DNA from 2 places in the Flavobacterium faecale genome. Region 2 is predicted to be linked to the other one. Evidence: riboswitches for the same ligand, from Rfam matches in the RefSeq annotation. Region 2 holds a riboswitch; the other holds the start of a gene.
What was found. Region 2 has a riboswitch for S-adenosylmethionine ahead of thrA (bifunctional aspartate kinase/homoserine dehydrogenase I). Riboswitches for the same ligand answer to the same signal wherever they lie in the genome.

Region 1 (7,675 bases), 1.7 Mb from region 2:
TCTAAAATAACTAAAAACTAAGTAGATGAATCAACCATTAGCATATGTTCATCCAGGTGCAAAAATTGCCAAAAATGTGGTTATAGAGCCCTTCACGACCATACATAACAATGTTATCATCGGAGATGGGACTTGGATTGGATCCAATGTAACGATCATGGAAGGCGCTAGAATTGGAAAAAATTGTAATATCTTTCCGGGCGCAGTAATTTCTGCGGTGCCACAAGATTTAAAATTTGGAGGTGAAGATTCTCTTGCGATAATTGGTGACAATTGTACCATTAGAGAGTGTGTAACCATTAACCGTGGTACAGTTGCATCAGGACAAACAACCATTGGAAACAATTGCTTAATTATGGCTGCGGCACATATAGCACACGATTGCCACGTAGGTGATAATGCTATCATTGTGAACGGTGTATTATTGGGCGGACATGTAACCGTAGGTAACTATGCAGTAATTGGCGGATTATCTGCAGTTCATCAATTCATAAGCATTGGTGATCATGCAATGATTTCTGGTGGATCTTTGTTAAGAAAAGATGTTCCTCCATATACCAAAGCAGCCAAAGAGCCGCTTTCTTACGTTGGAATCAATTCAGTTGGATTGAGACGAAGAGGTTTTACAACAGAAAAAATTAGAGAAATACAGGACATATACCGTATTCTTTACCAAAAAAATTACAATACAACTCAAGCAATAGGAATCATTGAGGCTGAAATGGAGGCGACTCCTGAGCGTGACGAAATTCTTGATTTTATCAGAAATTCATCTCGAGGAGTAATGAAAGGATATTCAAGCAGTACCTTGTAAGATAATAAAATGAATTATAAACCGCTATTAGCCAGTCGCTAGTAGCCAAAAGCAATAAATAAAATGGCATCTACATCAGACATCAAAAACGGATTATGTATTAAATATAATAATGATATTTATAAAATCATTGAATTTCTTCATGTTAAACCAGGAAAAGGACCTGCTTTTGTTCGAACAAAATTAAGAAGCTTAAGCAACGGTAAAGTATTAGATAACACTTTTTCTGCTGGGCATAAAATTGAAGAAGTAAGAGTTGAAAATCATAAATTTCAATTTTTATACCCAGAAGGAGATGAGTTTCATTTTATGAACACAGAATCTTTTGAACAAATTTCTTTGAACAAAAATATTTTGGACTCACCAGATTTATTAAAAGAAGGTGAAAGTGTGATGGTCAGTATCAATACAGAAACAGATTTGCCTCTTTCTGTAGATATGCCAGCATCTGTAGTACTTGAGGTAACTTATGCTGAGCCTGGTATCAAAGGAAATACAGCTACAAATGCAACAAAATCAGCAACGGTTGAAACTGGAGCAACGGTTAATGTACCTTTATTTATTAATGAAGGTGATAAAATCAAAATTGACACCGCTTCTTGTTCTTACATGGAGCGTGTAAAAGAGTAATATTTAATATCCCGTAAACTTTTTCTATAAAGAGTTTACGGGATTTTTAATTGCATAAATAATATACAAAGAGCTGCTATGAAATTTCAAAAAGTTATAACTTTAGAAGAAATTGCAAATTTGATTCAATGCGAATTTGTAGGTGAAAAAGATTTTCTTGTTCATGGTATGAATGAAATTCATGTTGTTGAAGCTGGCGATATTGTTTTTGTTGATCATCCAAAGTATTATGACAAAGCGCTTCAATCTGCAGCAACCATAGTATTGATTAACAAAAAAGTAGACTGTCCAGCAGGCAAAGCATTATTGATTTCTGAAGATCCTTTTAGAGATTTCAATACACTTACCAAACATTTCAGACCATTTCATTCGGCATCTACATCAATTTCATCCTCTGCTGTAATAGGAGAAGGTACTGTGATTCAGCCAAATGTATTTGTTGGACATCATGTTACCATTGGAACAAATTGTTTGATTCATGCCAACGTAGCTATTTATGATCATACCGTAATCGGAAATAATGTGATTATTCACGCAGGTACTGTTTTGGGAGCTGATGCTTTTTATTATAAAAAAAGAGAAACTGGATTTGATCAATTGGTTTCAGGTGGTAGAGTAGTGATTGAAGATAATGTTGGAATTGGAGCTTTGTGCACCATTGACAAAGGTGTAACGGGTGACACTACAATTGGTGAAGGAACCAAAATTGATAATCAAGTTCACGTAGGTCACGACACCGTAATTGGAAAAAAGTGTTTGATCGCATCACAAACAGGTATTGCAGGTTGCGTCGTTATTGAAGACGAGGTGACATTGTGGGGGCAAGTTGGAACAACAAGTGGCATAACTATAGGTACAAAAGCTGTAATTATGGGGCAAACTGGTGTTACAAAATCTGTGGCAGGTGGCAAATCTTATTTTGGAACTCCAATACAAGAGTCAAGAGAGCAATTGAAACAATTAGCAAATTTGAAAAAAATACCTGAAATATTAACCAAACTAAAATAGTATGACTGCAAAAGAATTAGTACTTAATTTTTACAAATCAGATGCGCTGATAAATCCTGAAGAAATGAAGCAATTCATTCATCCTGATTTTTGTATTGAATGGCATAGTAGTACCGGATTTTCTGAATTGAATTATGATGGAATTCTTTCCTTGATAGAAACATTAGGAAAAGCGTATGTTCGAACAAAAGTAAGAATTAGTCAAATTATTGCAGAAGACAATAAAGTTTGTGTGCGATATTCACATTTTGTAAAGACGATTGAGAATCCAAGAGAAGAGATGTTACTTGGTTATTTCATGGTGATCTGGGAGATAAAAGACGATAAATTATTCAGAGGTTTCCAAAATAGTCAAAAACCCTGAATTTTGTGTTAAAATATCTGAGTGCAATTACAGATTACTGCCTACTATTTTATATTTTTGCAACACAAATTTAAAAACTACATAAAATATATATCATGAGTGTTTTAGTTAATAAAGATTCCAAAATAATTGTTCAAGGATTTACAGGAAGTGAAGGAACATTCCACGCTTCTCAAATGATTGAATACGGTACAAACGTTGTTGGAGGAGTTACTCCAGGAAAAGGTGGTTCTACACATTTAGATCGTCCTGTTTTTAATACAGTAAAAGATGCTGTTGAGCAAGCGGGAGCAGATACAACTATCATTTTTGTACCACCAGCTTTTGCTGCTGATGCAATTATGGAAGCTGCAGATGCAGGTATCAAAGTGATCATTGCGATTACTGAAGGTATTCCTGTTGCAGACATGATTAAAGCAAATGGATATGTAAAATCTAGAAATGCTAGATTGATCGGACCTAACTGTCCAGGTGTTATTACTCCAGGAGAAGCTAAAGTTGGTATTATGCCAGGTTTTGTTTTCAAAAAAGGTACAGTAGGAATCGTTTCAAAATCTGGAACTTTAACGTACGAAGCTGCTGATCAAGTAGTAAAACAAGGTTTGGGTATCACTACTGCTATTGGTATTGGTGGAGATCCAATCATTGGAACTACAACAAAAGAAGCAGTTGAATTGTTGATGAATGATCCAGAAACTGAATGTATAATCATGATTGGTGAAATTGGTGGTCAATTGGAAGCTGATGCCGCAAAATGGATCAAAGCTGATGGTAACCGTAAGCCAGTTATTGGTTTTATCGCTGGAGAAACTGCTCCTGCTGGTAGAACAATGGGTCACGCAGGTGCTATTGTTGGAGGTACTGATGATACTGCCGCTGCCAAAAAACAAATTATGAGAGACAACGGTATTCACGTTGTTGATTCACCAGCTGAAATTGGTAAAAAAGTAAAAGAAATTTTAGGATAATCTTTTCTTGAAATTAAAATATAAGAAGCCTCACATTTGTGGGGCTTTTTTAGTATAAAAATGAAATTAAAGAAATACATTTGCACTTTATTAAAAAGGACTGTTTTTGCAGCCATTTAATAAGAATCAGATAGATGAATAAATGATTTTCAAGCTTAAGGACATTTTATCAATGAAATTGGGTCGAGCAAATCTCAAAATAATTAAATAATAGTTATGTACAAAGAATTAGAAAAATACAAAGAAAACAACAGTTTTACTTTTACAATTGATGATAGTTTAGAAGATGTTTGCAATGCTTCAGAAGGAAGTGGTGTTTTTATCGTAAACGCTATCAACGGAGATGATAAGGAATTAATCATGGTAGGTTCTACTGGAACAGTACAAAATGATGGTTCTTTGAAAAGTAAAAATGGTGGTTTGTATGATAAAATTGTAAACGGACATCAATTTGCAAAAACAGGTAGAAAATATTCTTGGCCAGCGCAAATGAAAATTGAGAACATTGAAAGACTTGAAGTTCTTTGGTTCGAAACTTTCAACGCTGAAGACAAAGGAATCCCAACTTCTGTAGAAGGACAAGTTTTGCAAAATTTCTTGACAGCAAACGGAAAATTACCAAAATGGAATGTAGCTTTTTAAGCTGATACATTTTGATTGAAACAATTGAAAAAGCTTTACTTTGGTAAGGCTTTTTTAATTTAAAATTATAAAAAGCATTATGCTATTATTTTTTTTATAAAATAATAAGTACTTTTGCACCCGTTATCACGAATCTCATTACGAGATAGCAACCTGCAACAACGAGCAAGGTGCTAAAACGATAAGCCAATCCTTTGGAAAAAATGTTGTTTTACATTCCCATTTTTAGCTTTGTTTTTCGTTATAATCATTTCATTATAAAATTGATTTATGACACATTTATTGAAAAAAAAGGGCAATGCTTATGCTTTGATACCGCTACTTATTTTTATTTTCACCTTTTTGGGAGCTGGTATTTGGCTTGACGATTTTTATGCCTTACCTGCACCAATTGCTGTACTAATTGGTATTATAGCTGCTTTTTTAATGTTTAAAAGTTCAACCGAGGAAAAAGTTGCTACTTTAATTGCTGGTTGTGGCGAAAGTAAAATAATGACCATGTGTCTCATTTATCTTTTAGCAGGCGCTTTTGCAGTTGTTAGTAAGGCCATGGGAGGTGTTGATGCGGTTGTAAGCCTAGGAATTAACACCATAGATGTAGCCTACTTCCCTTTGGGAATCTTTTTAATTGCTGCTTTTTTATCAACGGCTACAGGAACTTCTGTCGGCGCTATCGTTGCCATAGGCCCGATTGCGGTTGACTTGGCTAATTCAAGTGGCGCTTCATTACCCTTGATTGCTGGTGCTTTATTGGGTGGTTCAATGTTAGGTGATAATCTATCGATGATTTCCGATACTACAATTGCAGCAACTCAATCCTTGGGTTGCGAATTAAAAGACAAATTCAAGATTAACTTATTTATTGCTTTTCCGGCCGCTATTATTACAATACTTGTATTCTTTTATCTTGGTTTAAATTCTGATATTACAGCAGTAACGATTCCGAAAACCAGTTTTGAATGGTTTGCAATTGTTCCTTACATACTAGTTATCGTACTTGCTTTGGTGGGAGTTGATGTATTTTCGACTTTGATTATAGGTATTGTACTGGCGGGATTGATTGGTTATTTTGGAAATCATTTTACGATAATGGAATTTGCTCGAAAAATCTATGAAGGATTCACTAGCATGACCGAAATCTTTTTGTTGTCCATGCTTACGGGCGGATTAGCAGCGATGGTGGATAAGGCGGGAGGAATAGATTTTTTATTACACCAAATTAAAAGAAGAATTAAGAGTAAAAACTCAGCTCAATTGGGAATAGGAGCGTTGGTTGGTTTTACTAATATGGCGATTGCCAATAATACGGTTTCAATTGTGATTACCGGAGGAATTGCAAAGGAAATTAACGAGGAATACAATTTGAGTTCAAAAAAAACAGCCGCTATTCTCGATATATTTTCTTGTGTAATTCAAGGGATATTACCTTATGGAGCGCAAGTACTTTTAATATTAAGTTTTGCAAAAGGGAAATTGGATTTTATGGATTTAATTGGTAATGCTTGGTATCATTTATTTTTGTTCGTTTTTACTTTGGTTGCCATTTATAGTGCTTTTTGGGATAAATTGGTCAAACGTTTTTTTAAACTATAAATTCGATTCGATTTTATAAGGTAAATGAATTTGAAATTTTTTTTAAAAAGGGAATTACTCTATATTTGACAACTCTAAGATGATAGCCCTGATAGTAGTGAAAATCCTTTTGTGTGCGCCGCGGCGGACATAAAAGATTGTAACGGATAGCAGGAATAGCTTCAAATAAAAATTAAACTAACTTTTGAACATGAAATTACTAGAAGGAAAAGTGGCGATTATAACCGGTGCAAGTCGCGGAATTGGAATGGGAATAGCAGAGGTTTTTGCAAAACATGGAGCTAATGTGGCTTTTACTTACAGTTCATCTGTAGAATCTGCTTTGGCATTGGAAAATGAATTAAATGCTTTAGGAATTAAAGCAAAAGGATATCAATCAAATGCAGCTGATTTTAATGAAGCACAACTTTTGGTTGACAAAGTTCTAGAAGATTTTGGAACAATTGACATCTTAATTAATAATGCAGGTATCACTAAAGATAATTTGCTAATGCGTATCTCAGAAGCTGATTTTGATAATGTTATCGCAGTTAACTTAAAATCTGTATTTAATATGACCAAGGCCGTTCAAAAGACATTTTTGAAAAAACGTGCTGGTTCAATTATCAATATGAGTAGTGTAGTTGGTGTAAAAGGTAATGCAGGACAAACGAATTATGCAGCATCAAAAGCTGGAGTAATTGGTTTTACAAAATCTGTAGCGCTAGAGTTAGGTTCACGTAATATTCGTTGCAATGCAATTGCTCCAGGTTTTATCGAAACTGAAATGACTGCAAAACTAAGTGAAGAAGTAGTGCAAGGATGGAGAGATGGTATTCCGTTGAAACGTGGTGGAACTACTGAAGATGTTGCTAACGCATGTTTGTTCCTAGCTTCAGATATGAGTGCATACATTACTGGTCAAACACTTAATGTTTGTGGAGGAATGCTAACTTAGTAAACAGTTGATAGTCTCGGTTTATAGCATACTATTGATAACCGCGACTTTTAAATGAAATTATATTACTAAATATGACTGCAGCTACAATCCTACTTCTTATACTTTCTTTGCTATTGGCAGGAGGATTGTCATTTTTTCAATACATATACAAAGCCAAAAGCAAATCAAAACTGAATTTGTTTTTGGCTTTTATTCGTTTTTTATCCTTGTTTGGTCTTTTTTTACTTTTGATCAACCCTGTAATTACAACTAGCAAACTAGAAATAGAAAAACCAGCTTTCGCCATTGTGATTGACAATTCTAGCTCTATTGCCGTATTAAACGCTAGACAAACAGCAAAGGATCTTTTTTCGTTTTTTAAAGAAAGCAAAGAGTTGAATGATAAATTCGAAGTGCAGACCTATCAATTTGACAAAGAATTTAGTGCTACAACAACTTTAGATTTTAAAGGGAGTCAAACCAATTTTGACGGTATAGCAAAAAATCTAAAAAATTACAATCGAAATCAAATCTATCCCACAGTAGTAATTACAGATGGTAATCAAACTGCAGGTAGTGATTATACCTATAGTTTTTCTGATACCAACAAAATATTTCCTGTGGTCGTTGGAGATACTATAAAAGTATTTGATTTGAAGATTGCTCAACTGAATGTAAATAAATATGCTTTTCTAAAAAATAAATTCCCTGTTGAAATTTTCTTATCCTATTCAGGA
Region 2 (7,675 bases):
TCAACACCCGTTTTTCCAAGTAATCCGCGTCCTTCCAAGTTAACCAAAGCCACATCCTCAAGTACCGAAAGGGTTTTAATTCCTTCTTTTGCTGAATTGGCTGTGATTAATGTTCCTTGATTTTCATCGTTGAAGGTATTCAAAATACGCAGCGGAATATTTTTTTCTAATAGTGGAATAATCGTTTTGGCGTGCAAAATATTGGCACCAAAATTAGCCATTTCATTCGCTTCATTATACGACAAATGCTCTATTTTTTTAGCATCCAAAACCATTTCGGGGTTGGCAGTATAAATTCCGTCCACATGTGTATAGTTTTGTAACTCTTCGGCATTAATGTAATTGGCTATTAATGAAGCTGTGTAGTTACTTCCATTTCGGCCTAAAGTAGTGGTATCATTTTTTGCATTCGATGCAATAAAACCAGTAATTACTAATACCGAATCTTTGTTTTCTTTAAAGATCTGAATCACATTTTTCTTCGAAACAGCGTCCAAAGGTTGAGCATCACCAAAATTAGAATCGGTTACGATCAAGTTTCTCGTATCTGCTAGTACAGCCGGAATCCCTTTTTGATTCAATAAAAACACCAACAACTTAGCCGAAAGCAATTCACCCTGTGCTAAAATTTGATCTTGAATTTTGGCACTGAAATCACCAATAAGGCTCACACCTTCAAACAATTTGTCTAGTTTTTCAAATTCTGCCGTAAAATCAACACCTTCATAACCATCTATTTGATAGGCTTTGAAACTGTCTAGTAACGGTTTATAATTTCCGTTTTTGGCAGCAATGGTCAATATATCATCAAGCTCATCAGTAGCGTTCCCTCTTGCAGAAACGACGATGGCTATTTTTTCTTCGTTTTGAATTTTATTAACAACAATATCCAATACATTATTGATCCCTTCGCCGTTTGCCAACGATTTACCGCCAAATTTTACTATTTTCATCTGTTTTTTATTTTTGAAAACAACTTCTAACAAATTGTCTAATTGTTCGTATTCCATCAAAAAAGCGTCATGCCCGTGCTGGGAATCAATTTCGCTATAGAATACATTATTTTTAAATTTTTTAATTTCCATGTAGGTCTCTTTATTCTCCTTTGCTGTAAAAAACAAATCCGAATTGATTCCTACGATGTATATATTGGCATCTACCTTTGAGATCACCGACTCAAGCGATTCACAATTGCGCGTAATATCAATGGTTTTTAAGAGTTGGTTCATCATTTTGTAGGCCGAAAGCTGAAAACGTTTCCCTAATTTCTCACCGTGGTAGTTTAACCAACTTTCTACCTGAAAGGTTTCTAACTTTTCGGTGGTATGTCTATTGAATTTTTCTTTGAACGACTCTGGTGTACGGTAGCACAACATGGCGTGTATACGAGCGTCCTCAATAGGTTTTTTTGAATTATTCAAGATTTGCTCTTGCAAAAAGCAATTGGCAATTAACCAGTCGGTCGATTTCCAGTCGGTTGCAATGGGGATAAAATTATCAGCTAGTTTTGGTTCTAATGCCAAAATCTCCCAAGCAATTCCGCCACCAACAGATCCTCCGATCAAGGCAAACAAATGGTCAATTTTTAAGTATCGAAGACCTTCTACAAAGATGCGAGCAATATCTCTGGCAATAAAATCATGATACTCTTCGATAATTGGTGAATTAAAACCATTCCCTGGAACATCAAATGCTACGATGGTATATTTGCGAACATCAATAGTTTTTTCGATTCCAACCAAATCATTCCACCAACCTGTTTCTCCAATTACTTGTGAGTTACCCGTCAATGCGTGATTGATTAGGATAATAGGAGCGGTATGCAAAGGCGCACCAAAGACTTGATACGACAGATCAAGCGAAGGGTATTTTGCACCGTTTTCGGTAACAAAATTTGATATAATAAGATTTAATGGTTTATTTTCCAACTTCAAATCGTGTTATTGATGATATATGGAAATGGTATAAGAAAAAGAAAGAGTAGCATAAACGGGCAGTGTTTGCTTTGTTATCTGTCCACATAAGTTTGTGGTAGAATGCAGCACCTTCTTCGATGAATCGAAGGGTTGCTAAGGCGTCATCGGGTCTAATCCCTCGTCCTTTCTTTATAACATTTCAATACGTTTATGAACATTTAAAAGACAAAGAAACCACTATTTTTTTTAACAAACAAATTTTACCGACTTTGATTTTTATACAAAATCGACAACAAGCAAAAACGCAAGTAAGAACTGAACTATTAACCTCAGAGACTACTTGCGTTTCAATCTAAATTTCTAAAATACTTTTTATATAAATAGTGTTTCATTTTCCTTAGAGTACATTAATAATAATGTGTCGACCACATTTTTTTGGCCTTTTGACTTGGCATTTGCTGTTGTTCCAAATCTAGTGTTTGTTAACTCTACAGTTGTTCCAGCTTCTAAACGGCTGCCTCTCCTGCCCCTTAATAAATTGATTGCTCCGGTGATGATTCTTCTTGTGCTCATAATCTTAGCGTTTAATTGGTTTTACTTTACTCTTTTATTTGTTTGTTTTTATTATTGATATTCTTTAATCTTTCTGAAATACGAAAAAAAAACCCTTTTGGTTTTGGATACCAAAAGGGTTTATTGTTATAAACTTTTCTTTTTGGTATCAACAGACGAGCTTCTGCGTATGAAACACAGCAACCGTCGACATCTTATATTTTAAAGTACAAATTGTAACCATTTATTATTGATTGAATTTCTAATTTCTTCACTTTTAAACAAAAAAGCCTCCCGATTTCTCAGGAGGCTTTTGCTATATTTTTAATCTTATTTGACTATATAAATTATGCAATCGCACTCCTGCGGATTTCCTTTGATTGAAAGACTGATTTTTTACAAGTAATAAAATTCATTTTGTTTTTCTTTTGTTTCACAAAGATATAAATAAATGTCAATTCTCAGCCATATTTTCCAAGAAATTTAACCTTAATTACACTAATTAACAGTTAATTGTATTTTTGATTCAAAATTTTGATAGTATTATCAAAAAACAAATCAGTTAAGAGCTTTTTCTTCAAGTTCCTTTTAAAACTTCTCTATTCCGCTCCCTTGATTTGACGGTTCAAATGTACGATCAAAATCCAATTTGAATGTTATTTATACTTTACCAAAGCGTTATCATAAGGTATCAAAAACAGCTTTCAAATCCGCTTTCAAATCTTCGATATTTTCTAATCCAACCGAAAGGCGAATTAAATCTTTCGAAACCCCTGATCCCAGTTGTTGCTCCTCTGACAATTGTTGGTGTGTTGTGCTTGACGGGTGTATGATTAATGATTTTGTATCTCCAATATTTGCCAATAGCGAAAATAATTTTGTGTCATCGGCAACTTTTTTAGCCGCTTCAAATCCACCTTTTAATCCAAAAGTAACCAAACCATTTTGACCGTTTGGCAAGTACTCTTTTGCCAAGTCATAATATTTACTTGATTTTAATCCAGGATAGTTTACCCAAGCTACTTGGTCTTGTCCTTCCAACCATTCGGCCAATGCCAAACCGTTTTCACTGTGTCTTTGAACACGTACCGATAATGTCTCTAAACCTTGAATGATTTGAAAAGCACTTAACGGGCTCAATGCTGCACCATAATCACGTAATCCTTCGATTCTTGCTTTTGCAATAAAAGCGGCTGCTCCAAGTGCTTCATGATACACCAAACCGTGGTAACCTGCATTTGGTTCTGTAAATTCAGGAAAACGTCCGCTGCTCCAGTCAAAAGTACCCGCATCAATAATAGCCCCTCCAAGAGACGTACCGTTACCGCAAATATATTTGGTCAAAGAATGAATTACAATATTGGCTCCATGTGCAATGGGGTTCAACAAAGCCGGAGATGCTACGGTATTGTCTACCATAAAAGGTACTTTCAAAGCTTTGGCTACAGTAGCAATCGCTTTCAAGTCCAATACATCTAGTTTTGGATTCCCTAAGCTCTCCACAAAAATCACTTTGGTATTCTCATTCGCTGCTTTCTCAAAGTTTGCTGCATCAGAGGGATCAACAAACGTGGTTGTGATTCCTAAACGAGGTAATGTCGAATTCAGTAAATTAAACGTTCCGCCATACAAACTGCTTGATGCCACAATGTGGTCACCGGTTTTCAACATAGTCAATAAAGCTGTAACAATTGCTGCTGTACCCGATGCCGTTACCACAGCACCAATACCGCCCTCAAGCGCTGCTAAACGTTGTTCCAAGATATCATTGGTTGGGTTGTTTAATCGGGTATAAATGTAACCCGCCTCAGCCAAACCAAATAAATTAGCCGCATGTTCAGAATTATTGAAAACATACGAAGACGTTTGGTAAATAGGCACCGCTCGTGTTCCTGCGTGTTTGGTCACATCGTGTCCTGCGTGTAATGCGTTGGTTTCAAATTTTAAAGTACTCATGATTTATTTATTAGTGTATTAGTATCTATTTCAAAAAAAAAGCCTTCCAATTTCTCGGGAGGCTTTGCCATATCAATATACTTCATATTAGGCAATAGTAAGACTCCAGAACGATTTCTGTTTGGTCATCCACATGCAAAACGAAGTTGATTTCATCTTTTTAACAATTTTTACCCAAATTTCTTAAACTATTTCCATTTATCCAAATGATTTTAGATTAATTAACAATTTACTTAAATGAATTCGGGAACGGAAGGATTTCGTTTCTCGTCTATAACGCTACTACTCTAAACTATATTTCTTGACTTGGCTATCACAATCGCAAGGATGCCTTCCGAAACTTCGGTATGATCGGGAGTGTTTTTTGTTTATTATTTGTAGGAAAGTTTTAATATATTTGGAGAGAAAATGAAACATTCGTAAAGCTACATAGTTTTGTGTGAATGTAAGCGAAGGTTTGTTTCGATTAAATAAAAGATAGCAGAAATTATAACAAAAAAATGAAAAATGAAAATCAAAAATTTATTAGTATTAGCAGTATCGCCTTTATTTCTTAGTTGTGTAATGGTTATGAATAAAATCGAAGAACTAAAACCAATAGAAAATTATTCAACCGAAAACATTATCATTGAAGATAAAAAGACGATGGATGTTGAAATTTTATTCATAAATGACAAATCGGTTAAGACAAAATTAAAAGGAGAAACCAATCTTTTCGATAAAACTTTATTGAACGAAACTTCAATTAATAAATATTTTGCGATTTTAGATAACGAAGGGAAAAAAAACTACATCTCATATGAGCTCGTTAAAAATATGACGTTTAAGGATTTAAAAGGAAACCTAAGAACTTTCGTAAATCGTGGCAATATGTTCAAATCCTTACAGGAAGTAATTTATGACGGCAAAATTAAGTGGTTCATAGAATATTATCCTCAGGCGTATGACCAAAGTGTTCAAGTCAATAACCATTTTGTTAACGAAAACAATCAGACAGTTGTAGTTGGTACATTCAATAATATGAAAAATAAGCTAAAAGAAATTACATCTTCAAAACCTGAATTAATAAATATGATAGATGAAACTGAAAAATTCAGTACCGAAGCGGTAATTGAAATTTTAAAGAAATATGAAGAATAACAACTTCTGCCACCCGTCGAATGTCAAATTGATAGGGCTTGATCTAATTCGAAAATAATTTTGTGCTTAAAATTTAGTCATTAACCGAACGATTAGGCTAGCCTTAGCCGACAAACTGCCAACCGAAGTTAGAAGAAACTCTAGGGAAATCGTATATAATAATAAATTATGAAGAAAACATTAATTCTACTAATCTTTATATTAAACATAAGTTGTTCTAATGATTCAATAAAGGATGAAAATAGTAGTATCATTGAAAGTCCAAATAAAATTTCTCTAAAGATAAATGGATTGAGTACGACAGAAGATATTTCAGAAATTAGTTCGTTTTTTAGTTGTGATAGAGACTTAAACGTGACAGTGACATCTAAAAAGAATTTTGTTACAGATGATTTGATAGTTATGAACCTTACAAAAGAGGGCACATTAAAATCGGTTTATTTTGTAGACAAGAGCGGACATTCTCGTCAAGATTATTACTCTCCTGATTTTATTCCATCTTCAACAATAACAATTTCTGAATTTGAATTTATAGATAACACAAAACTTAAATTTAAGTTTTCGGGACAAGTTTTTAAAAAGAAACATAGTTTGTTGGAACCAAATGAAACTATCACTATTGAGGGAACTGTCCAAATTAAAAAATTCATAAACAGTCAATGTAATACTTTTGTAAACTATATGACTTTGAATAATGACATAAAATTATCAAATATCAGCAGAATAAATCAAAATGATCAGCAGAACTCAATTGTAAGCTATGAAGGAACATCATTAAATGGTTATAATATTGTATTAAAAAATATTAAACAAAATTTATTAGAAATGCCATTAGGAACTTATTCTTTTTCAAACAAAATGACAAATGACAAAATAGAGTTCAGAAAATATATTGGAATACCAAAATCTTTTTCAACTACAATTTTAATTCCAACTGATTGGACTTTATACGAGACACAAGGCAGCTTCACTATCACGGAAAAAACTACAATAAACGGGCTTCAAGTGGTTAAATTAAAACTAAATTTTACAGCAACGAAAAATGGAACGGTGGAATATAAATTTACTAACTCAGATTTCATAACGGCGTATTAAAAACGGCTATCTGCCAACTACGATTTACATAAATGACGAAAAAAAACGGAGAATTCAAATAATAAATATAGTTAATGACAAAATATAAATTTTTAATACTATTGATTTTAACTTCAATTTCCGCAATGCATTCTCAACATAAAATAAAAGAAACGTTTGCAGAAACGTTTGTCCCATTCGTTGAGATTTATTCGGAAAAAGGAGATTTGATAGGTATCACTGATATCAATGGGGCAATTTCTTCAGAATTGGAAAATAAAATTCTTATTTCCAAAGCAACTAATCTGACTTTTGTAAATAGTTTGTACATAACAACTTCTTTGAGTAGAGAAGAATATAATAACACACAAATTATATCTATAAAAAGAATTTTTACAGAATTAAGTGAAGTTGTCGTAACTAAGCCCAAAACCTATAAATATTTGAAATTAAAAGGATATTTTAGGAGTCTTCAAATAAATGAAGATAGACCACATTATTTTATCGATGGAATCGCTGAAATATACATTTCATTAAAGTCAGGTAAAACAAAGTTGAAAATTATTTCTAATCGTTCATTTGAGAATAAGTCAGTACACCAATTAAGTAATACTTTATTTTTTATGGTTGCAGGTGTTCCTACATTTAATGAATTTTCAAATTTTAAAAATCTAAACGATGAATATAATTTAAAAACGCTGAACAATTCTCAAACAACCATCTTAGACAAAAAAACAAGTTTTGAAAAAGGTACAATTGCTAAAGTAGATGATAAAGTTAACTTACAATTAGAAATCATTTCGGAATCAAAACCTAAAATAATGAAAGCTTTAGGAATGGAAACAGACTATAACAATTATACAATAAATTCAATTTATGACAGTAATGAAATTCAGAAAATAAATTCAGAAAAGATTATTTACTATAAAGAAATCAGAAGTTATAATATTAAAAGAAAAGAAAAAGAGAAATTTCAAAAAGTAGAAGCGACACACGAATTTTTTATGCTGGAAAAAGAATATGTAAACGAACTAGAA

Region 1: linked by a shared signal. The riboswitch ahead of FFWV33_RS13765 (Na+/H+ antiporter NhaC family protein) and the one ahead of thrA (bifunctional aspartate kinase/homoserine dehydrogenase I) in region 2 are both predicted to bind S-adenosylmethionine.

The regions. Positions count from the first base shown of each region.
Region 1 covers NZ_CP020918.1:3,216,716-3,224,390, forward strand. Annotated here, with positions in the region: gene lpxA (acyl-ACP--UDP-N-acetylglucosamine O-acyltransferase) at 26-814, shown strand; gene efp (elongation factor P) at 878-1,444, shown strand; gene FFWV33_RS13745 (UDP-3-O-(3-hydroxymyristoyl)glucosamine N-acyltransferase) at 1,523-2,452, shown strand; gene FFWV33_RS13750 (nuclear transport factor 2 family protein) at 2,454-2,816, shown strand; gene sucD (succinate--CoA ligase subunit alpha) at 2,912-3,784, shown strand; gene FFWV33_RS13760 (hypothetical protein) at 4,001-4,426, shown strand; SAM-I-IV-variant riboswitch at 4,545-4,640, shown strand; gene FFWV33_RS13765 (Na+/H+ antiporter NhaC family protein) at 4,697-6,019, shown strand; gene fabG (3-oxoacyl-[acyl-carrier-protein] reductase) at 6,210-6,956, shown strand; gene FFWV33_RS13775 (hypothetical protein) at 7,031-7,675, shown strand, end outside.
Region 2 covers NZ_CP020918.1:1,554,569-1,562,243, reverse strand. Annotated here, with positions in the region: gene thrA (bifunctional aspartate kinase/homoserine dehydrogenase I) at 1-1,928, opposite strand, end outside; SAM riboswitch class I at 2,006-2,114, opposite strand; gene FFWV33_RS06805 (hypothetical protein) at 2,289-2,489, opposite strand; gene FFWV33_RS06800 (O-acetylhomoserine aminocarboxypropyltransferase/cysteine synthase family protein) at 3,150-4,424, opposite strand; gene FFWV33_RS06795 (hypothetical protein) at 4,932-5,564, shown strand; gene FFWV33_RS06790 (hypothetical protein) at 5,733-6,659, shown strand; gene FFWV33_RS06785 (hypothetical protein) at 6,734-7,675, shown strand, end outside.